One region of the Streptomyces sp. NPDC088387 genome, then DNA from elsewhere that is predicted to be linked to it. Evidence: riboswitches for the same ligand, from Rfam matches in the RefSeq annotation. Region 1 holds a riboswitch; each other region holds the start of a gene.
What was found. A riboswitch is a leader RNA that binds a small molecule or an ion and turns the genes downstream of it on or off. The one in region 1 is predicted to bind cyclic di-AMP.
Positions count from the first base shown of each region.

Region 2: linked by a shared signal. The riboswitch ahead of ACIQAC_RS06890 (peptidoglycan DD-metalloendopeptidase family protein) and the one ahead of ACIQAC_RS33290 (C40 family peptidase) in region 1 are both predicted to bind cyclic di-AMP.
Region 3: linked by a shared signal. The riboswitch ahead of ACIQAC_RS13940 (transglycosylase SLT domain-containing protein) and the one ahead of ACIQAC_RS33290 (C40 family peptidase) in region 1 are both predicted to bind cyclic di-AMP.
Region 4: linked by a shared signal. The riboswitch ahead of ACIQAC_RS13020 (NlpC/P60 family protein) and the one ahead of ACIQAC_RS33290 (C40 family peptidase) in region 1 are both predicted to bind cyclic di-AMP.

Region 1 is NZ_JBIVNC010000016.1:79,970-85,314, forward strand. It holds gene ACIQAC_RS33280 (ATP-dependent Clp protease proteolytic subunit) at 1-450, shown strand, start outside; gene ACIQAC_RS33285 (hypothetical protein) at 457-765, shown strand; cyclic di-AMP (ydaO/yuaA leader) riboswitch at 1,105-1,312, shown strand; gene ACIQAC_RS33290 (C40 family peptidase) at 1,316-1,789, shown strand; gene ACIQAC_RS33295 (ATP-binding protein) at 1,916-2,374, opposite strand; gene ACIQAC_RS33300 (helix-turn-helix domain-containing protein) at 2,587-3,444, shown strand; gene ACIQAC_RS33305 (DUF397 domain-containing protein) at 3,455-3,679, shown strand; gene ACIQAC_RS33310 (8-amino-7-oxononanoate synthase) at 3,852-4,979, opposite strand; gene bioB (biotin synthase BioB) at 5,127-5,345, shown strand, end outside.
Region 2 is NZ_JBIVNC010000002.1:522,361-527,705, forward strand. It holds gene ACIQAC_RS06880 (TetR/AcrR family transcriptional regulator) at 1-45, shown strand, start outside; gene ACIQAC_RS06885 (SGNH/GDSL hydrolase family protein) at 107-925, opposite strand; gene ACIQAC_RS06890 (peptidoglycan DD-metalloendopeptidase family protein) at 1,133-2,125, opposite strand; cyclic di-AMP (ydaO/yuaA leader) riboswitch at 2,130-2,297, opposite strand; gene ACIQAC_RS06895 (tyrosine-protein phosphatase) at 2,813-3,610, shown strand; gene ACIQAC_RS06900 (DUF6126 family protein) at 3,627-3,743, opposite strand; gene ACIQAC_RS06905 (helix-turn-helix domain-containing protein) at 3,740-4,375, opposite strand; gene ACIQAC_RS06910 (aspartate aminotransferase family protein) at 4,465-5,345, opposite strand, start outside.
Region 3 is NZ_JBIVNC010000004.1:534,411-539,755, reverse strand. It holds gene ACIQAC_RS13950 (FAD-dependent oxidoreductase) at 1-233, shown strand, start outside; gene ACIQAC_RS13945 (HAD family hydrolase) at 488-1,312, shown strand; gene ACIQAC_RS13940 (transglycosylase SLT domain-containing protein) at 1,424-1,897, opposite strand; cyclic di-AMP (ydaO/yuaA leader) riboswitch at 1,903-2,038, opposite strand; gene ACIQAC_RS13935 (CocE/NonD family hydrolase) at 2,346-4,334, opposite strand; gene ACIQAC_RS13930 (peptide MFS transporter) at 4,375-5,345, opposite strand, start outside.
Region 4 is NZ_JBIVNC010000004.1:348,964-354,308, forward strand. It holds gene ACIQAC_RS13010 (M23 family metallopeptidase) at 1-228, shown strand, start outside; gene pcrA (DNA helicase PcrA) at 337-2,829, opposite strand; cyclic di-AMP (ydaO/yuaA leader) riboswitch at 3,244-3,416, shown strand; gene ACIQAC_RS13020 (NlpC/P60 family protein) at 3,424-4,599, shown strand; gene ACIQAC_RS13025 (tellurite resistance/C4-dicarboxylate transporter family protein) at 5,025-5,345, shown strand, end outside.

The DNA.
Region 1 (5,345 bases):
GACAGCGACATCTCGCTCTACATCAACTCCCCCGGCGGCTCGTTCAGCGCGATGGCGGCGATCTACGACACCATCCAGTACGTCGGCTGCGACGTGGAGACGATCTGCCTCGGGCAGGCCGGATCCATGGCGTCGGTGCTGCTGGCGGCGGGCACACCCGGGAAGCGGCTGGCGCTGCCGGGCGCGCGGATGGTGATCCACCAGCCGTCGCTGCCGGAGCCGGTCCACGGGCAGACCAGTGATCTCACCATCCGGGCCGCGGAGTTGGCGCGCGTACGCACCCGCCTGGAGGAGATGCTCGTACGGCACACGGGGCGGGCACAGGTACAAGTGAGCGCGGACATCGAGCGTGACAAGGTGCTGACCGCGCAACAGGCTCTGGAGTACGGCCTGGTGGACCGGATCGTCTCCAGCCGCAAGACCACAGGCCCGACGCCCGACGCGAGGTGACCGCCGATGCTGCGACCGGAAGACCCCCCGCTGCCCGCACTGACCCGCGCCGAGGGCGAGTTGATCGACCGCTACCTGGACGTCGTCGATCTGCTCGGCCGGGTCAATCCGGCGCAGAACACCGACACCTACAGCGGGTTGCGGGCCGCGCAGGCACTGGTGGCCCGTGCCACCGAGCTGCGCGACGCGCTCGCGCTGATGCACCGCCGGGGCGAGACCGCGCTGCACGCGCCGACGCTCGCGCGGGCGCTGACCGTGCTGGACGGCGAGCGCCGGACGGCGCGCGTCACCCTTCCGCCGCGCTCCGAGAGTTGACGCGACGGCACCTGAATCCGCATACTCACCGGCTTTCCCGGTCCGTCCGCGGCCGGTTTCAAACGGACCAAAAGGCGTACCCCCGTTCGGCGTATTCGCAGGTCGTTGCGCGGAACCCGCACGGTTGCGCAAGGCCCATCCCGCCATGGCGGAACTGGGGACTCCGCCGCTGGTCCGAGGGGTCATCAGGACGTTGACGCGCGTTCGAACATAGAGATGTCCACCCGAACGGGTGAGTGGTGAGTAACAACACAAATCCCCGGTTCCGTTGGGATTTTCGGACACAAGTAGGTGAAGATCCCTGACTGACGACAAGACCCCGCCACCGCGGCGGGGCGGTCCGGGCGGACGCCGAGTCCTGCCGCCTCCCGGATGACCGGTCGACAGGAGTGGATCGGCAGGAGTGGAGGACCCAGGCACGACGGGCCGCCGGAGCGCGCAGTTGGCTTCGAGCAGTCCTTGGGGTGAAGCCGCCTTCGGGCGGCCGGGCTACTTCGCCAGCCCGAATCCGACAGGTCATCCTTCACAGGCGGCTGACGAAGGGTTGCGCATGACCGCGCTCAATCGTGTCCCGTCGCTCATGGCTCGGGCCGGTACGGCCTCGGCCCTCACGTTGGTGGCCGTGAGCGGCTCCGTCGTGGTTCCGGGATTCTCCTCAGAGGCCTCGGCAGCCACGCCGGCAACGAAGGCGCTCCAGGTCGCGGCTTCGAAGAAGGGGTCCCCGTACAAGTACGGGGCCACCGGACCGCGCCGTTTCGACTGCTCGGGTCTGACGCTGTACTCGTTCAAGAAGGCAGGCAAGAAGCTGCCGCGTACGGCTTCCCAGCAGTACAACAAGACGAAGCACATCTCCGCCAAGAGCCGCAAGGCCGGCGACCTGGTGTTCTTCCACTCCGGCTCCAGCGTGTACCACGTGGGGATCTACGCCGGTAAGGGGAAGATCTGGCACTCGCCGAAGACCGGAGACGTTGTCCGTCTACAGAAGATCTGGACCAAGAGTGTCTGGTACGGGCGCGTGAAGTAGCTCCGAGGAGGCGGTGACGGCGCCCTGACGCGCCGTCACCGCCCTTCGGGCGGGCTGTGCTGCCCGCACCGGCCGCGCCGGGCTCAGCCGGCGCGGCCGGCGGCCGTGCGCCACTCGGACGCGTCTCTACGGCTCCTGCTGTCCCGCGGCGGTCACCGGTCTCGCCGGCACCGTCCACGGCAGTTCGATGGCGACGGTCTTGCCGCCCTCCCGGGTGGGCCGGACGCTCAGCTTTCCGCCGCACTCCGCGGCCAGCCAGCGGATGATCACCAGACCGCGGCCGTTGTCCTGCTGGACCGCCGCCGGCAGCCGCTTCGGAAACCGGGGATGACTGTCCGTCACCCCGATGCGCAACTGTTCGTCACGCTCCAGCGACAGGTCCACCGTGAAGGTGGGTGACTGCCCGAGGGTGTGCTGTACGGCGTTGGTGGTGAGTTCGGAGACGATCAGCCGGATGGTGTCCGCCAGTTCCGTGTTCGGCGGCAACCCCCATTCCGCCAGGGTGTCGACCACGTAGCCGCGGGCCGTGGAGACCGAAGCGGGATCGCTCGGCAGAGTGACGGATGCTTCGAGATGATCTGCCATGGCGACGTCGTCCCTTTCCCACGGGACCGCAGTCCGACACGGAGCGGATGGTTCGAGTACGGTCCCGGACTGGTGCTACGCCGCCAGACTGCCATTAGCGGGCCTGTCACGGTGGCGATCCACCAAGATATGCATATATCTGTCGCTCGAAGCGGTGAACTCTGCGACGGCAGAGCGTATTTGGGCGGCTCGGAAGGAGTAAGGAGTACCCCATGCAGCACGGTCCCGCGGTGCGCCGCCGGAAACTGGGCGCCGAACTGCGTGCCCTGCGCGCCCGCGTGGGCCTCACCAGTGGCGAGGCGGCCGCTCTGGTCGGCTGGCACCAGTCCAAGGTCAGCCGGATCGAGACCGGCGCGAGCGGTGTGAAACCGGCCGATGTGCGGTTACTCCTGGACGCCTACGGCGTCGAGGAACCCGAACTGCGGGAACTGCTCCTCGCCCTCGCGGGCTCCGAGGACCTCGGCCGGCACCACTGGTGGCACGCCTACCGGGGTGTGCTGCCGCCGACCTACCGGGACTTCATCAGCCTGGAGTCGCAGGCCAGGACGATGCGCACACTGGAGACCTCGGTGGTGCCGGGGCTGCTCCAGACGCCCGACTACGCCCGCGCGGTCACCCGGGCCGCCGTCGAGGGGCTCGACGAGCAGCGGGTCGACGCGCTGGTGGAGGTGCGTCTCGCCCGGCAGGACGTGCTGCTCGCGAGGCCGCCGCTGGAGCTGAACGCCGTCCTGGACGAGGCCGTGCTGCGGCGGGAGGTGGGCGGGCCCGACGTGATGGCCCGGCAGCTGGAACGGCTCACGGAGGCGGCCAGGCTGCCCCAAGTGCGGCTGCAAGTGCTGCCGTTCGCCGCCGGGGCGCATATCGGCGTCACCGGCCCTTTCGTTATCTTCTCATTTCCGAGCACTTCTGATCTGGACGTGGTTGTTCTCGACCACTTGACGAGTAGCCTCTATCTCGAACGGAAAGAAGACCTGGAGGCCTACAGCGAGGCCTTCAACACCCTTCGGATCCACGCCCTTTCACCCGAGGACTCGTTGGATTACATCGCCGGGATAGGTGACGGCGCATGAAGGAGGCACCATGACTGCACTGCCTCGACACGTACCTTCCAGTGACCGACTGCACGGCGTGCCATGGCTGCGCAGCAGCTACAGCACGGGCGCGAACAACTGCGTCGAGACGGCGCGGCCGCGCCGCGGCCCCTGGGCCGGACTGCTCGCCGTGCGTGACTCCAAGGATCCGGCCGGACCCGCGCTGCTCTTCTCCCCCGAGAGCTGGGCGGGGTTCACGGCCGCGTTCCGCTGATCCGGGCAAGCCACCACTCGGACCCGCTCCCAGACCCCTCACTCAGACCCCGTACTCAGACCCTGACCGAGCACCATCCGACCGATCACTTTCGATCAGCTCCGGGCCGCGTGTGATCCGGCCGACCGGCCGCGTCACACGTTCGAGCGACACACTGCCGTGGTTCGCCGACTCATGGTCGCGTCTCGCAGATGACCCGGACAGCATGTTCGACCCGTTCCTCGGAGAGGTCCGCGCGGGCCGTCAGCCGCAGCCGCGAGACCCCGTCGGGCACGGACGGCGGGCGGAAACAGCCCACGGCCAGCCCGGCGGCGCGGCACTCGGCGGCCCACCGCACGGCCCCCTCCGGGGACGGCGCACGCACGGAGACGACCGCCGCGTCGGGACGTACCGCCTCCAGGCCCTCGGCCGTCAGCCGCGTGTGCAGTTCCGCCGCCACACCTCGCGCCCGCCCGGCCCGCTCCGGCTCGCGGCGCAGCAGCCGCAGGGCCGCGAGAGCCGCGCCCGCAGCCGCGGGGGCGAGCCCGGTGTCGAAGATGAAGGTCCGCGCCGCGTTGACCAGGTGGTCGACGACCTTGGCGGGCCCGAGGACCACACCGCCCTGGCTGCCCAGTGACTTCGACAGGGTGGCCGTCACGACCACGTCCGGCGCGCCCGCGAGCCCCGCCGCGTGTGCCGCGCCCCGGCCGCCCTCGCCGAGCACACCGAGCCCGTGCGCGTCGTCCACCACGAGTCCGGCCCCGTGCTCGCGGCACGCGGCGGCGAGGGCGGGCAGCGGGGCGGCGTCGCCGTCGACCGAGAACACCGTGTCGGACACCACGACCGCCGGCCCCTCGTGCGTGCGGAGCGCCTTGCGCACGGCGTCGGGGTCGGCGTGCGGGACGACCTGGGTGGTGCCGCGGGCCAGCCGGCAGCCGTCGATCAGGGAGGCGTGGTTGCCCGCGTCGGAGACGATCAGCGAGCCGTGCGGGGCCAGTGCGGTGACCGCGGCGAGGTTGGCCGCGTAGCCGGAGGAGAAGACGAGTGCCGCCTCGAAGCCGCAGAAGCCGGCCAGCTCCCGTTCGAGCTCGGCGTGCAGTTCGGTGCTGCCGGTCACCAGCCGGGAACCGGTCGCGCCGCCGCCCCACGCGCGTGCCGCCGCGGCCGCGCCCTCGACGACCTCCGGATGCCGGGCCAGACCGAGGTAGTCGTTGCCCGCGAGGTCCAGCAGCGGCGAGTCGGCGGGGCGCGGACGCAGCGTCCGTACGAGTCCGGCGCGCCGGCGCAGCAGCGCCTGCTCGTCGATCCAGCCGAACGCCATGGCTCCTCCGGGGTTTTTGTAGGCAGTGCACAGACCCTAGTCGCAGGTCCGGGCGCCCACTGTGTGGTGATACCCACACGTCCCGGGCCGCCTATTGTGCGAACTCTCCTTGGCCCGAGGGACCTCTTTAGGACAGGATCGCCTCTCATGGACCTGCTGAACACGCTGGTGGACAAGGGGCTTCGGCGCGAGCTGCCGACCCGCGAGGAGGCGCTCGCCGTCCTCGCGACTTCCGACGACGACGTCCTCGATGTGGTGGCCGCGGCCGGCAAGGTCCGCCGCCAATGGTTCGGGCGGCGGGTGAAACTGAACTATCTCGTCAACCTCAAGTCCGGCCTGTGCCCGGAGGACTGCTCCTACTGCTCC
Region 2 (5,345 bases), on a different contig from region 1:
GAGGCGGTGGGCCGGGAACTGGGCCTGTCACCAACGGCCTTCTGATCCCCCGGCCCACCAGAGCCCCTTCCGGCACCGCGCATCCGCACAGCCACGCGCCCCCGGCCTACGCCACCGAATCGATCCGCAGCCTGATGTCCTGCGGCGACAGCGCGCCCTTGGCCGTCACATGGTCCCCCGACGACTCGCCGCGCAGCCGGCGTCCGATCCACGGCACGAGGTACTGCCGCGCCCAGTGCACGTCGTCGCGGCGGACCTCCAGCGTGCCGCGCGGCGGCAGGGCGGGCCAGGACTGTTCGGGGTCGGCCGGTACGTCGACGCCGAGGGCGAGTCCGGCCCGCAGCGCCACGCGCGTGTGCCCCTCGGGGGAGAGATGGAGCCGGTCGCCGTCCCAGGCCCGGCGGTCCTGGACGGACTTCAGGGACCACAGGTCGAGGACGGGACAGCCGTACCGGTCGGCGACGGCCCGCACATGTCCGTTGTAGGTGGCGATCTTGCCGCGCAGATGCCGGAGCACCGGCACACCACGGGTGTCGAAGCCGGTCGTCACCATCACCGTGCCGGCCGCCTCGGCCAGCAGGGCGACCGCGCGTTCGAACCGTTCGGCAACGTCGTCGGGGTCGGTGCCGGGGCGCAGGATGTCGTTGCCGCCGGCACTGAAGGAGACCAGGTCGGGCGCGAGTCGCGCGACCCGCGGCACCTGGTCCGTCACGATCTGGTCGAGGAGTTTCCCGCGTACGGCGAGGTTCGTGTAGGTGAAGTCGCCCTCCGGGCACCGGTCCGCGAGCAGTACCGCGAACCTGTCGGCCCAGCCGACGAGCGCCCCGTCGGGGCCGGGATCGCCCACACCCTCGGTGAAGCTGTCCCCCAGCGCCACGTACGACCCGATCTCTGCTCTGCTGTCACTCTTCGAATCGTCTGCCACGTCGCACCATGATTCCCCTTCGAATGTGACTTACGCGACCGTAGGGCGGGGTTGACGGGCGGTGAGATAAGCCACGGACCAAGCCTTGGTCAAATGCGGAATAGTCCACGGGTCCCGCAACACATCCCGATATCCACCGGTACGCACCGAAGGCCGGACCCGGGGATCGTGGGTCCGGCCTTCGGAGGTGGTCGCGCGACGGGGGTCTCAGCCGACGGAGAGACCGTGCGAGCGCAGGTAGGCGACGGGGTCGACGTCGGAGCCGTAGTCCGGCGTGGTGCGGATCTCGAAGTGCAGGTGGGGGCCGGTCACGTTGCCGGTCGCGCCCGAGAGGCCGACCTGTGTGCCGGCGGACACGGACTGGCCCTGCGAGACGGACAGCGAGGACAGGTGGGCGTACTGGGCGTAGAAGCCGTCGGCGAGCTTGATGACGACCTGGTTGCCGTACGCACCGCCCCAGCCGGCGGAGACGACGGTGCCGCTGCCGACGGACTTGAGGGAGGTGCCGGTCGGGACGACGAAGTCGACACCGGTGTGGTAGCCGCTGGACCACATGCTGCCCGCCATGCGGTACGGCGTGCCGACGGCGGCACCGGCCACCGGGAGGCTGAAGCCCGAGGCGTTGGCGGTGGTCGTGGACTGGTCGCCGGAGGACGACGCATCACCCTGCGCCTGGCTGGAGTTGGACTCCTCGGACTTCTGCGTCTTCTGCGACGCGGTGGAGTCGGAGGACTCGGCCGGCTTCGAAGCCTGTGTGTCGGTGCCGGCGGGCCTGTCGGCCGCCTTCTTGCCGATGGAGAGCTTCAGACCGGGGTGGATGAGCGACGGATCGCTGCCCACGGCCTCGCGGTTGTCGTCGTAGATCCGCTGCCAGCCGCCGGTGACGTCCTGCTCCTCGGCGATCTTCGCGAGGTAGTCGCCGACCTTCACCGAGTAGGTGTGCGCACCGGACTTCGGGGTGGCGGTCTTGGTCGCGGTCTGCTGCGCGACGGGCTGCTCGGTGACCGTGCGCGGCAGCGACTCCTGCGTGGCGGTGAGAGTTCCGGCGGCCTTCTCCGTGACGGACTGGCCGGTGGCGGCGTGGGCGCCGGCGGCCCCCATCAGCGGCAGTGCGAGTGCGGCGCCACCGGTTCCGGCGACGGCGATCGAGCGGGTGAAACGCTTGCTCTTGGGACGGCGGTGCTTACCCTTCGCGGGCATGGCGAATTCCTCTCCGGCGCCTGCGAGGTGAGCTGTCGGGTGCGGGCTGGAGATGCCCGGCCGCGCGGGGAACGCGGCTGAACCCCTAGCCGTTCCGGAGACCGGAACAGGCGGTAAGTCCTGTGGGTCCCCCGCTCCTGCCGAGGCACGGGTGAGTGGGCGGCTTCCGGGCGGCGGCAGGATTCGGCGTTCCGTCCGGATTCGGTGGTGAACGTAAGCGACCAAGACGCAAAGGGACAAGCAAGAGGTTCCACTCGAAGGTCCCCTTCTTGATCCGTACGGGGAATTCCCGGTCACCCTCCGTCGAAGCGGTACACGCCGAATTCCCAAAACCCCTTGAAAAGCGGCCTGATTACGTGAACATGACGGGCGACACACGGTCACGAATATGACGCTGCTCACGTGACAGTGCTCCAGGTCCCTTTATTCCAGAGCGAGTTGGAATCCACGCATCAATTCGGACAGAACTCCCAGATGTGACGCAGGAGGAGAAGTGTCGCATTGAGTGGCACAGTGAAATCACAGACTTCTTTACGGGGGTTTCGTCCGTTTCGCGACACCGTTCCGCAGGAGGCCTCGACAGGAGGCCTCGACACCGTTCCGCGCGAGGCCTTGTCGTATCGTCGAGGTGCCCCACGCCGGCCGGCACCCGAGCCGGGCCGGCGGTCCGACCGGGAGGAGCCCCCCGTGACGCAGCAGGTCCCGTCGACCGAGCCACAGCTGGAAGCCGTGCGCAACTTCCGGGACGTGGGCGGGCTGCCGACGGTGGACGGCCGCCGGGTGCGTCGGGGAGTGCTGTTCCGCAGCGGGCATCTCGCGCACGCGACCGCGGCGGACGCCGTGTTCCTGTCCTCCCTCGGACTGCACACGGTCTTCGACTTCCGCAACGCCGCCGACCAGCGCCTTGAGGGCCCGGACATCGAACTGCCCGGCGTCCGCAACGTGAACCTGCCGCTGACCGACCCGGCACACGGCGCCGAGTTCTGGACGATGATCCGCGAGGGCGACCTGGACCAGCTGCGCACCCTGCTCGCCGACGGCAGGGCGGCGAACCGGATGGTCGAGTCGTACCGCACGATCGTCCTGGAGCGCACCGCCGAGCACTCCCGGGTGCTGCACGCGCTCACCGAGGACAGCGTCCCGGCCCTGATGCACTGCGCGGCCGGCAAGGACCGCGCGGGCATCTCGGTCGCGGTGACCCTGCTCGCCCTGGGCGTGGAACGCGAGGCGATCCTCGCCGACTATCTGGAGTCCAACGCCAAGCACCGCCGCTACCAGGTGCGGCGCAGCAGCAAGGCCCCCTCCGCCCACTCCCCCGAGGTCATGGAGCTGATCAGCCCGCTCTTCGACGCGCGCGCCGAGTATCTGACGACGGCCTTCGACACCATCGAGGCGACCTGGGGCGGCGTCGACGGCTATCTGGAGCAGGGTCTGAAGCTGACGCCGGAACTCCGCGACCGGCTGCGGCAGCGCATGCTCGACTGAGCCCGCGCCGCCACCGCTACTTCGCGCCGACCTCGAACAGCAGGTACAGGAACGCGGCGAAGACATGCCCGGCGGCGACGTAGATGAACAGCCGCACCCAGACTCCGCGGTTGCGCTTCGCGGTCTCGCTCATGGTGTTTCTCCCGTCGTCGGGCCGAGACAGAGCGCGGCCGTGGGGCTCTGAAGCAGGGTGTGTACAAAGAGCAGCTCGACGCCGGCCGGGTCGCGGGCGGCGATGCGGTGCGGGGTCAGGGAGTCGAAGTGCGCGCTGTCCCCGGGACCGAGCTGGTGCACGGCGTCCCCGAGGCGCAGCCGCAGCCGGCCCCGCAGGACGTACAGCCACTCCTCGCCGGGATGCACCCGCACGATGTCGCCCTGGGAGCCGTGCGGTACGTGGACGCGCAGTGCCTGCATCCCGCGGCCGGAGGCGCCGGCCTGCCAGTACGTCCAGCCGCCGGCCTCGGTCGGTTCCATGTCGGCGGCGCGCAGCACGGCGTCGCGTTCGGCGACCGTCTCGCCGAGGAGTTCGGAGACGGTCGTACCGTAGATACGGGCGAGCGCGAGGAGCATCGGCAGTGAGGGCTGCCGCCCGCCGGTCTCCAGCCGGGAGAGGTGGGCGGGCGAAAGACCGGCGGCGCGGGCCGCGGCCTCCAGGGTGAGCGAGGCCCGGCGGCGCAGGGCGCGCAGCTGCGGGGCGACGGCCGGCAACTGACCGGCGGCGGGCTCGGGGCCGGGCTCCGGTGCCGCGTCGGGAGAGGGGCTCATACCCTCCATTCAGCCGGAGTCTTACCTCCAAGGCAAATCTCTTGCCTCAGAGACAAGCTCCGGCGTTCACCCCCGCGGGTGCCAGGATCTCACCGGTTGGCCACCGCCTGCTTGACCAGGGTCTTCCCAAAGTCCCAGATCAGTCCGCCGCCGCCGTGCGCGTCGTCCATGATCTCGGTGAAGGCGTCCACGAACCGGTCGACCTCCTTCTCACCGACGATCAGCGGCGGGATCAGCTTGATGACCTCCAGGTGGTCGCCGGAGACCTGGGTGAGGATCCGGTGCCGCTGAAGCAGCGGGACGACCACCATCTGCGCGAACAGGCCCTTGCGCGCGGCCTGGAGCATCGTCCAGCGGCTGCGCAGCCCCAGTGATGTGGGCCGGCCGAACTCGATGCCGATCATCAGGCCCCGGCCGCGCACGTCGGCGAGCAGTTCGTACTTGTCGACCAGTGCCGCGAGCCGGGTCCGCAGCAGGTCGCCGGTCGCACGGGCGTTGGCGACGATCTGCTCGTTCTCCATGACGGAGAGGACCGCGAGGCCGGCCGCCATGGCCTGGGCGTTGCCGCCGAAGCTCGCCGAGTGCACCAGCACCCGGTCGATCGACGAGTAGACCTTCTTGAAGATCCAGTCCTTGCCGAGGGTGGCGCTCACCGGCACATAGCCGCCGGACAGCGCCTTCGCCACACAGACCAGGTCGGGTTCGACGCCGTCCTCGTGCTGGTAGGCGTAGAAGTCGCCGGTGCGGCCGAGGCCGGTCTGCACCTCGTCGGCGATCAGCAGCGCCTTGTGCCTGTGCAGCAGTTCCTGGGCGGCGCGCAGATAGCCGGGCGGTGCCTCGTGCACCCCCTTGCCCTGGATCGGCTCGACGATCAGGGCGGCCACGTCGCCCTTCTTCAACTCCCGTGCCAGGGCGTCGAGATCACCGAGCGGTACGGCCGTGTCGGGCAGCAGCGGGTCGAAGCCGGCCC
Region 3 (5,345 bases), on a different contig from region 1:
GATACCGCGTGGACCTCGCCGCGATGGACTTCCTCGGCCCGGAGCTGCGCACCCGTCTGGAGGTCAGCCGCGGCACCCCGCGACTCGGCGCGGGCTTCCGCTCCTCCGTCCCGGGCCTGTACTTCACCGGCCTGCCCGCGGCCTCCTCCTACGGTCCGGTGATGCGGTTCGTCTGCGGTACGGAGTTCGCCTCGCCGCGCCTTGCGGACCATCTCGCGGCGGCCCACGGCTGACCCGGCCCACCCGGGGCGCACCCGGTTCGGGCGCCGACACCCACCCCCGGGCGTTCGCATACCCCACGTGGGAGTGAAAACCGGATCCGTTTTCAACGCGCGCTCACGGCGCCCCGCGGGCCGACGCGGGGCCCGTCCGGGCAAAGGGCCGAATGGTACAGGGGAGTTGGCTGGTGCGGACGGGACGCGGGGGAACCCGGCCGACGTCCGGTTCGCACCGGGTCGGTGCCGCGCGATGTCCGTATTCTCTGATCATGGCCGCACCCACCGCATATGCCGCGCGCACCACGTACGCACTTGTCGCCACCGACCTGGACGGGACCCTGCTGCGCGGCGACGACACCTTCTCCGACCGCTCGTTGGCCGCGCTCGCCCGGTCGGCACGGGCCGGGGCCCGGCATCTCGTGGTCACCGGCCGGCCCGCGCCCCGGGTCCGCCCGCTCCTCGCCGAGCTGGGCAGCACCGGCCTCGCGGTGTGCGGACAGGGCGCGCAGCTGTACGACGCCGGCCGGGACCGCCTGCTCTGGTCGGTCACCCTGGACCGGGAGTTGGCCGAGACCGCGATCGGCAAGATCGAGGCGGAGGTCGGCCAGGTGTACGCGGCGGTCGACCAGGACGGGGTGCACGGGCTGACGCTGATCGAGCCCGGCTATCTGATGCCGCACCCGACCCTGCCCGCGGTGCGGGTCGGGTGGCGCGACGAACTGTGGGCCGAGCCGATCAGCAAGGTGCTGCTGCGCCATCCTTCGCTGTCCGACGACGAGCTGGCGTCGGTGGCCCGCTCGGTGGTCGGTTCGCTCGCCACGGTCACCATGTCGGGCCCGGGGACGGTCGAACTCCAGCCATGCGGGGTGACCAAGGCGACCGGTCTCGCGCTGGCGGCCCGGCGGCTCGGTGTGCGGGCCGAGGACACCATCGCGTTCGGGGACATGCCCAACGACATCCCGATGTTCGACTGGGCGGCGCACGGGGTGGCGATGGCCAACGCGCACCCCGAACTCAAGGCGGTGGCCGACGAGGTCACGACGTCGAACGAGGACGACGGCATCGCCGTCGTCCTCGAACGACTCTTTCCCTGAGAACGGCTCTTTCCCCGAAGGGAATTCACCCCTCACGGCCCCAACAAAGCAGTCGCGTACAAAACAGTCGCGTTCCTTTACGGGCCCCAACCCGCAAAGCAATGCGCTCGGTCAGTAGGCGCCGAAGACGTTGTCGATGGAGCCGTACCGGGCGGCCGCGTAGTTGCAGGCGGCGACGATGTTCGCGACCGGGTCGTACGGGTCGTACAGGGTGCCGGGCACGTGGTACGCGGCGAAGGTCGGGTCGATCACCTGGAGCAGGCCCTTGGAGGGCGTGCCCGCGAGGGCGTTGGAGTCCCAGTTGTTGACGGCAGACGGGTTGCCGGAGGACTCGCGCATCACGTTGCGGTAGATGCCGTCGTAGGTGCCCGGGATGCCGTTCTGCGCCATGACGGAGAGCGACTCGCGGATCCAGCCGTCGAGGTTGTTCGGGTACGCGGTGACCGCCTTGGTGGCGGTCGGGGTGGCCGCGGACGCGCTGGTGGCGCCGATGACCGGCAGCGCGAGCACGGCCGCGCCGGTGCCGGCGACGGCGAGCGTGCGGGTGAGGCGGCGCATGGAGGTGAAGCGGTGCAATGCGGACATGGGGATGGATTCCTCTCCGACGCCTGCGAGGTGAGCTGTCGGGTTCGGGCGGGGAGGTGCCCGGCCGGGCCCTTGCGGGCACGGCTTCACCCCGAGCCGTTCCGGCGCGTCCTTCGACGTCCGGCCCGGCGACTTACCTGGGTCCCCCACTCCTGCCGTGGATCTTTGTCGGTGGTGTGGGCGGCGGCAGGATTAGGCGTCCGCCCGACAGCGCTGGAACGTATGCGAAGCCCATGTCCGAAACAAGTAGCGGATTCACATATAGCGGCTTGTGATCTTCTTTCCGGGTGTTTGCCGCGCATGATCCTTTGCTGCTGGAAAGGGTCAACTCGCGGACCCGCAAAGGTGAATCGGCGCGGGTCTGTGAAATTCCTGTGCGCATGCGTCAGTGAGTCATGTCACGCACGATCGCAAGAGTGGTAAATCGGGCAATGAGCCCAAGTCCCTATCAACCAGCCGTCCGTGGAATCCGCTTCTCCCAGGTGCGATGGAAGACCACGTCGTCGCCCTCGGTGCAAATCACCTCATTGGAGGTCAAAAACTCCCCCTCCTCGCACCGGATCTCCGACCGCGTCCGGACCGTCGTGTCCCAGGCGAGTTCGGGCCGGTGGAGGCGGACCGTCCAGTCGGAGCGGGTCCGCGCGGACAGCGCGTCGCCCTCGGTGACCGTGTACGTCTCCAGCGCGTCCTCGGTGAACTCCAGCCCGTCGGGATAGACGCGGGTCCCGCCGTACCGGGGGTCGACCTCCAGCCGCCACTCGCCCTTGGCCACGTCCCGCACCACCAGCCGCTCGGGACGCGGCTCGTCCAGCGTGACGGGGGAGGAGACACCGAGCGGAGCCGATTGCTCGGGCTCCTCGAAACCGATCCCCTGGTCGGGTGCCGGCGCGCGGACCGGCAGTTCCAGGGCGCTGCCCGCCGGGTCCAGCGTGAAGCCGGCCTCGGAGCCGGGCTGCGGCCAGATCCACGGCCAGTACGCCGAGGAGACGGCCAGCCGGACGCGGTGCCCGGCCGGGAAGGCGTGCCCGATGCCGTTCAGCTCGAACGACACCTCCTCGGTCGCGCCCGGTGTCCACGGCACAGCCCGGTCCCGGCCCTCGCGCGCCGACAGGTTCAGCACGCCCCGGGTCACCAGGGTCGAGGAGCCGTCCGGGGCGACGTCGCAGAGCCGGGCGACCACCTGTCCGCGCGGCACCTCGCAGCGCAGCCGCAGCCGTACGCGCGGCCGTCCCAGCACCCAGGTCTCCTCGCCCAGCGGGAACTCGAAGCAGACCGACCGCGCGTCCTCCTCGCGCTGGTCCGGCGGCAGGTCGGCGTCGTTCCCGAAGGGGAAGAAGCGGCCCGCGTCGACGCCGGTGTGCATCGGGGACCGCACCGGCAGGGGGGCGCCCTGGAGGGCGTAGGTGACGGGGGTGACGGCGGGGGAGGGCCAGGCGGGCTCGCCGACCCAGCGGCCCGGCAGGGTGTCGTAGACCGTGGCCGGCGGGTGCGAGTCGCTGACGTAGGCGCGCAGCAGGGGCTCGGGGAGGTCGCCCTCGCCCTTCAGCCAGTGGTCCCACCAGCGCAGGGTCTCCTGGAGGAAGCCGATCGCCGGGCCCGGCGGCAGGCCGCGGTCGGGGTACTGGTGCGACCAGGGGCCGATCAGTCCGCGCACCCGGTCGGCCGGGAGGTGTTCGACGAGCCGCAGCACGGTGTCGCGGTACGGGTCGTGCCAGCCGCCGACGGCGAGCACCGCGGCCTTGATCGCCCCGTAGTCCTCGCAGACGCTGCCGTGCCGCCAGTAGTCGTCGCGCGTCTGGTGGCCGAGCCAGGTGTGCAGCAGGGGTTGCACCGCCTCCAGGCGGTTCAGCCACATCTCCCGCCAGGCCTCGCCGGCGTACCGCGGGTCCGGCGGGCGCGACACGAAGGTGAGCATGGTGGCCGCCCATGCGTGCATGTCCACCGCGAGGACGGAACCACCCATGTAGTGCACGTCGTTGTCATAGCGGTCGTCGGTCGAGCAGACCGTGACGATCGCCTTGAGCGGCTCGGGCGCGAGGGCCGCGATCTGGAGGGAGTTGAACCCGCCCCAGGAGATGCCGAACATACCGACCTTGCCGTCGCACCAGGGCTGCGCCGCCAGCCAGTTGACCACCTCGACGCCGTCGGCCAGCTCCGTCGCCGAGTACTCGTCGCCGGGCAGGCCCTCGCTGTTGCCGTGCCCGCGCACGTCGACGCGGACGGAGGCGTAGCCGTGGCCCGCGTACCAGGGGTGGCGCTGGAAGTCGCGCGGCGCCGTCCAGTCGGTGAGCCGGTAGGGGAGGTACTCCAGGAGCGCGGGTACGGGCTCGTTGGTCAGCGGGCGCCACACGCGCGCGTAGAGCAGGGTCCCGTCCGCGAGCGGGATGCGGACGTCGTCGTGGGTCGTCTCGTGGGGGAAGGACGTACGGATGTGCATGACGGGGACCCCAGTGGTTCGGTCGGCTCGGTCGGCGGCTTCAGTGGACGGGGTGCATCGTGCGGCGCAGCCAGGGCGCCGCGGCGATCACGGCGAGTCCGGCGGCGACCGCGATCGCGCCGTTGACGCCGAAGTAGGCGGGCTTGGAGACGTCGTCGTAGAGCTTCACGGTCTGGGCCTGGACACCGTTGGCGAGCGCCAGGGACAGGAACCACAGGGACATGGTCTGGCTGGAGAAGGCGGCGGGCGCCAGCTTGGTGGTGGCGGACATGCCGGAGGTCTCCAGCAGGATGTCGCCGAGGCCGAGCAGCAGATAGGAGCCGACGATCCACCAGACGGACATGAGGTAGTCGTCGGACGAGTGGCCGGAGGTGGGCAGGACCATCAGCAGGAAGGACAGCCCGCCGAGCACCACCCCGATGGCGATCTTGTTGGAGGCGTGCGGCTGGCGGCGGCCCATACGCACCCACAGCGCGGCCACGAAGGGCGCGAGGCCGACCTCGAAGGCGCCGAGCGCGGAGGCGTACCAGCTGGCCGGGAAGTCGAAGCCGAGGATCTTCGTCTCGGCGTTGGTCGAGGCCAGCAGGATCATCGTCGAGTACGCCTGGAACAGGATGAAGTTGAAGACCGTCGAGGCGAGGAAGAGGACGATGTACGGCCGCAGCCGGCCGCGTTCCTCCGCGGTGACCCTCGGGCTCGCGAACATCACCGCGAAGTAGGCGACCGGTGCGATCACCGAGACCAGGGTGAGCAGGTCGACGAAGCGGTCCATGGTGAGCCAACCGGCGACGGCCAACCCCGTGCCGACCGCCGCGGCGGCGACGATCCCGGCCGCGATGAGCAGGACCGCGCGGCGCATCGCGTCGGGGGCCAGCGCGAACTCGGCGGCGTTCCTGCGGCCGGCGAGGTGGCGCCGCCCGGCGACGTACTGGACCAGCCCGAAGGTCATACCGACCGCGGCGGCCGAGAAGCCCCAGTGCCAGCCCTGGTGGTCGCCGAGCCAGCCGGTGA
Region 4 (5,345 bases), on a different contig from region 1:
AACATGATGATCGTGACGGCGATGGACGGCACGGAGACCTGGTACTGCCACCTCTCCACGTACCAGGTGGCCTCCGGTACGACCGTCAAGGCCGGCGATCCGATCGCCTACTCCGGCAACTCCGGCAACTCGACCGGCCCGCACCTGCACTTCGAGGTACGGCCCGGCGGCGGCTCGGCCATCGACCCGCTGAGCTGGCTGCGCAGCCACGGACTCGACCCGACGTAACCGGACGGACCGCGCGGCTTGCGGTTCGCCGTACGACGCGCCGCCCGGAGACTGTCATCCCCGGACGGACTCCTCCCTCGTCGACTTCCGCTTCCGCTTCCGCTTCCGCTACAGCTTCTCCACCGGCGCGTACCGCAGCAGCAGCCGCTTCGGCTTGGTGTCCCCGAAGTCGATCGTCGCCTCGGCGTTGCCCCCGTCGCCCTTCACGGCGACCACCGTGCCGAGGCCGAACTGGTCGTGTGTCACACGGTCCCCGACGGTCAGTGAGACCACCGGCTTCTCCGCCGTCCTGCGGGTGGCGAAGCCCGAGGCGCCGGAGGCCGAGGAGCGCGAGCGGGACGAGGACAGCGAGGCCGCCACGCCCGAGACCGGGCCGGAGGAGACGGGAGCGGTGGCACCCGTGCGCTTCCAGTCCACGTGCACCGGCGGAATCTCTTCCAGGAACCGGGAGGGCGGGTTGTACGACGGCTGCCCCCAGGCGCTGCGCATCGCGGACCGCGTGAGGTAGAGCCGCTCCCGCGCGCGCGTGATGCCGACGTAGGCGAGGCGGCGCTCCTCCTCCAGCTCCTTGGTCTGGCCGAGGGCGCGCATGTGCGGGAACACGCCGTCCTCCATGCCGGTGAGGAACACGACCGGGAACTCGAGGCCCTTGGCGGTGTGCAGGGTCATCAGGGTGATGACGCCGTCGCCGTCCTCCTCGTCGGGGATCTGGTCGGAGTCGGCGACGAGCGCGACCCGCTCCAGGAACTCGGAGAGGCTGCCCGCGGTCTCGCCCTCGCCGGCCTCCTGCTCGAACTCCAGGGCGACGGCGGCGAGTTCCTGGAGGTTCTCGATCCGGGTCTCGTCCTGCGGGTCGGTGGAGGCCTGCAACTCGGCCAGATAGCCCGTGCGTTCGAGGACGGCCTCCAGGATCGTCGCCGGTCCGGCGCCGGACTCGACGATCGTACGGAGGTCCTCCATCAGCGTGTTGAACCGCTTCACGGCGTTCGTCGACCGCGCGGCCATGCCGTACGCCTCGTCGACCCGCTTCAGCGCCTGCGGGAAGCTGATCCTCTCGCGCTGGGAGAGCGCGTCGATCATGGCCTCCGCGCGGTCGCCGATACCGCGCTTGGGGACGTTCAGGATCCGGCGCAGCGGCACCGAGTCCTCGGGGTTGGCGAGCACCCGCAGGTAGGCCAGGACGTCCCGGACCTCCTTGCGCTCGTAGAAGCGGACGCCGCCGACGACCTTGTAGGGCAGGCCGACGCGGATGAAGATCTCCTCGAAGACACGGGACTGGGCGTTCGTACGGTAGAAGACCGCCACATCGCCCGCCTTGGCGTCGCCCGCGTCCGTGAGGTGGTCTATCTCCTCGGCGACGAACTGTGCCTCGTCGTGCTCGGTGTCCGCGACATAGCCGGTGATGCGCGCGCCCGCGCCCGCGTTGGTCCACAGGTTCTTGGGGCGGCGGGACTCGTTGCGCTCGATGACCGCGTTGGCGGCGGTGAGGATCGTCTGGGTGGAGCGGTAGTTCTGCTCCAGGAGGATCGTCGTCGCGTTCGGGTAGTCCTCCTCGAACTGGAGGATGTTGCGGATCGTCGCGCCGCGGAAGGCGTAGATCGACTGGTCGGCGTCACCGACCACGCAGAGCTCGGCGGGCTGGAGGTCGTCCTCGCGCGGCGGTACGTCGAGGTCCTCGGCGGCCCGCTCGCCCGTGCCGACCAGCTCGCGCACCAGCGTGTACTGGGCGTGGTTGGTGTCCTGGTACTCGTCGACGAGGACGTGCCGGAAGCGGCGGCGGTAGTGCTCGGCGACGTCCGGGAACGCGCGCAGGAGGTTGACCGTCGTCATGATCAGGTCGTCGAAGTCGAGGGCGTTGGCCTCGCGCAGGCGCGACTGGTAGAGCGCGTACGCCTGGGCGAGGGTCTTCTCAAAACCGTCCGTGGCCTGTGCGGCGAAGTCCTCCTCGTCGATCAGCTCGTTCTTCAGGTTGCTGATCTTGGCGCTGAAGGACTTGGGCGGGTAGCGCTTGGGGTCGAGGTCCAGGTCGCGGCAGACCAGGGCCATCAGACGCTTGGAGTCGGCGGCGTCGTAGATCGAGAACGACGACGTGAAGCCGAGCCTCTTGGACTCCCGCCGCAGGATGCGCACACAGGCGCTGTGGAAGGTCATCACCCACATCGCGTTCGCGCGCGGGCCGACGAGGTGCTCGACGCGCTCCTTCATCTCACCGGCGGCCTTGTTGGTGAAGGTGATCGCGAGGATCTGGCCGGGGTGGACGCTCCGCTCGGCGAGCAGGTACGCGATGCGGTGGGTGAGCACACGCGTCTTGCCGGAACCGGCGCCGGCCACGATGAGCAGCGGGGAGCCGGAGTGGACGACGGCGGCCCGCTGGTTGTCGTTCAGCCCGTCCAGGAGGGCTGCCGCGTCGAGGGCCGGGCGCGGGGCACCGTCGCGGTAGTACGCCTCCCGGTCCGGTGGCGCGTCGAACTTCCCGCCGAACAGATCGTCCGGAACCTGCTCCGGTGCATGATCGTCCTCGGGGGGCGGCGGGGGCTCCTCCGCATGGGCCCGCGGGGCCTGGAGGTCCGCCAGGAAGCTGTCGTCAAAGAGGCTGCTCATCGCTCTCCGAGTCTAGGGCGCCCCACTGACAGCCCGCGGCCACCCCGGGAACATCCCCCGTCGGCGGGTGGGGGACCGTACGGTTCCGGCCTGTGGCCGGGCTTCACCGCGGACACTCACGCGGTCACGTTCCGTAGCGATCGACGGATCCCCGTTGTGGCTGGCCGGAGCGTCGCGCGGCGCGTCGGTCCGGAAACCCGCAGCAGGAGGCGTCGTACACGAAGATCACTAAACAACGCACACTTCGGACAACTCACCGCACAACAGTCCGCATTGACCACGCAGCGCGACACTCGAACAGAAAGGTCACGAAAATGTATCGGGCATATCGCCCACCAACCTTCACAGGCGGCACACGAGTTGGCTACCGTTCGCTCAGGCCGAACGACCCCCACCGGCGAACGTCGCCGGGCCGTCCCGCCTCCGCCGAGTCCGGTGCGCCCACGTGGCAGCCGGAGCCGGGGACCCACCGAACTCCGGGGTGAATCGGTCCGAACTCCCACTGGGGAGCGGACCGTAGGGCAACCCTTCCGAACCACCCGCCCGAACCCGACAGCTAACCCGGTAGGCGGCCCATGGAAGGAGTCGCCTCCTTTGGCGTCGCACCGCAAGTCGCGCCCCACGGGCGCGCGCGTGGCAGGCATACGCACCCCCGCCCTCGCCACGGCTGCCCTGACCTCCGTCGCCCTGCTCTCCCAGACGGCCAACGCCGCGCCCGAGGACGACAAGCCGAGCCTTGAGGAAGTCGAGAAGAAGGTCGACGACCTCTACCGCCAGGCCGAGTCGGCGACGGAGAAGTACAACTCCGCCAAAGAGAAGACGTCGAAACAGCGCAAGCAGGTCGACACGCTCCTCGACGACGTGGCCCAGCGGACCCAGAAACTGAACGACGCGCGCGAGGAGCTGGGCTCGTACGCCGCGGCCCAGTACCGCAGCGGGGCCTCCGTCCCCGACACCGCGACCTTCATGCTCGCGGACTCGCCGCAGGACTACTTCGACCAGACCCAGCTCATGGACCGGCTGACCGGCCGCCAGCAGGACGCGGTCGACGAGTACTTCACCCAGCAGTCCGAGACGATGGAGAAGCGTCAGGCGGCCAGTGAAGGCCTGGAGACGCTCACCGAGACGCAGGGCGACCTCAAGACGGCCAAGGCGACCGTCCAGAGGAAACTCGCCGACGCCCGGCAGCTGCTGTCGGAACTGACCGCCGAGGAGAAGGCGCGTCTCGCGGCGATCGAGAAGCAGAAGCAGGCAGAGGCCGACCGCAAGGCGGCGGAGCTCGCCCAGCAGCAGGCTGAGGACCAGCGCCGCCAGGAAGAGACGGCCCAGCAGCAACAGCAGGAGAGCGACTCCACGGGCTCCTCGTCGGGCTCGACCGGCTCGGAGTCCACGCCGACCGACGGCTCGTACACCGCCAAGGCGGAGAAGGTGCTGGCGTTCGCCCGCGCGCAGGCCGGCAAGCCGTACGTCTGGGGCGCCACCGGCCCCGGCTCCTACGACTGCTCCGGCCTCACCCAGGCCGCGTGGAAGGCCGCCGGGGTCGACATCCCGCGCACCACCTACGACCAGGTGAACGCCGGCACCACGGTGTCCGTCGCCGCCGCCCAACCCGGTGACCTCGTCTTCTTCTACGACGACGTCACCCACGTCGGCATCTACATCGGCAACGGCATGATGATCCACGCCCCGAAGCCGGGCACGTACGTGCGCGAGGAGTCGATCTACTACGACGGCGAGTCGGCGATCCACAGCGTGGTGAGGCCGGCCTGAGACGGGGGCGCGCGGTAGTGCGGCCCGCCTAGGAGTCACCGTGCGCCGGGGGCGCGTGTCTGAGGACACGCGCCCTTTGTCGTTGCAGACCGTCCGGTGTCCCGGCGGCACTCCGCCGTCCCGGCGGGCCGCCGCGTCCGGTGGGCTTCCATGTCCGGTTGGCCGCCGCGTCCAGTGGTCCCGCACGTCCGGTAAGCCTGCACGTCCGGTGGGCTTCCACGTCCGGTGGGCCGCCGCGTCCAGTGGGCCTCCACGACAGTGAGCCTCCGCGTCCAGTGGGCCCGCACGTCCGGTGAGCCTCCGCGTCCAGTGGGCCTCCACGTCCGGTGGGCCGCCGCGTCCGGTGGCATGCGCCCGCGTGGATTTCCGTCCGCGCGTGTGCGCGCCCCACCCCTCTCCCCGGGCACGCTCCTTAGCATCGGCCCATGCCCGGCACCCCTTCCCCCCGCGCCTGGTGGGCGCAGCGTCCGCCGGCGGCCGGGGCCGCCGTGATGGCGACCGGCATCCTGTCGGTCGGCCTCCATCTGACCGGGTACGAGGTCCTGTCCAGGATCCTGCTGGCGGTGGCCGCGGTGACCTGGCTGGCACTCGCGGCGGACTTCGTCGCGCGGCTGCTGCGGGACCGCCCGCGATGGATGGCGGAGGCCGGTACGCCCGCGGCGCTCACCGCCGTGGCCGCGACCACCGTCCTCGGCACCCGCCTTTCGGCGCTCGACCGGCAACTCCTCGCCGAGGCCCTGCTGGCG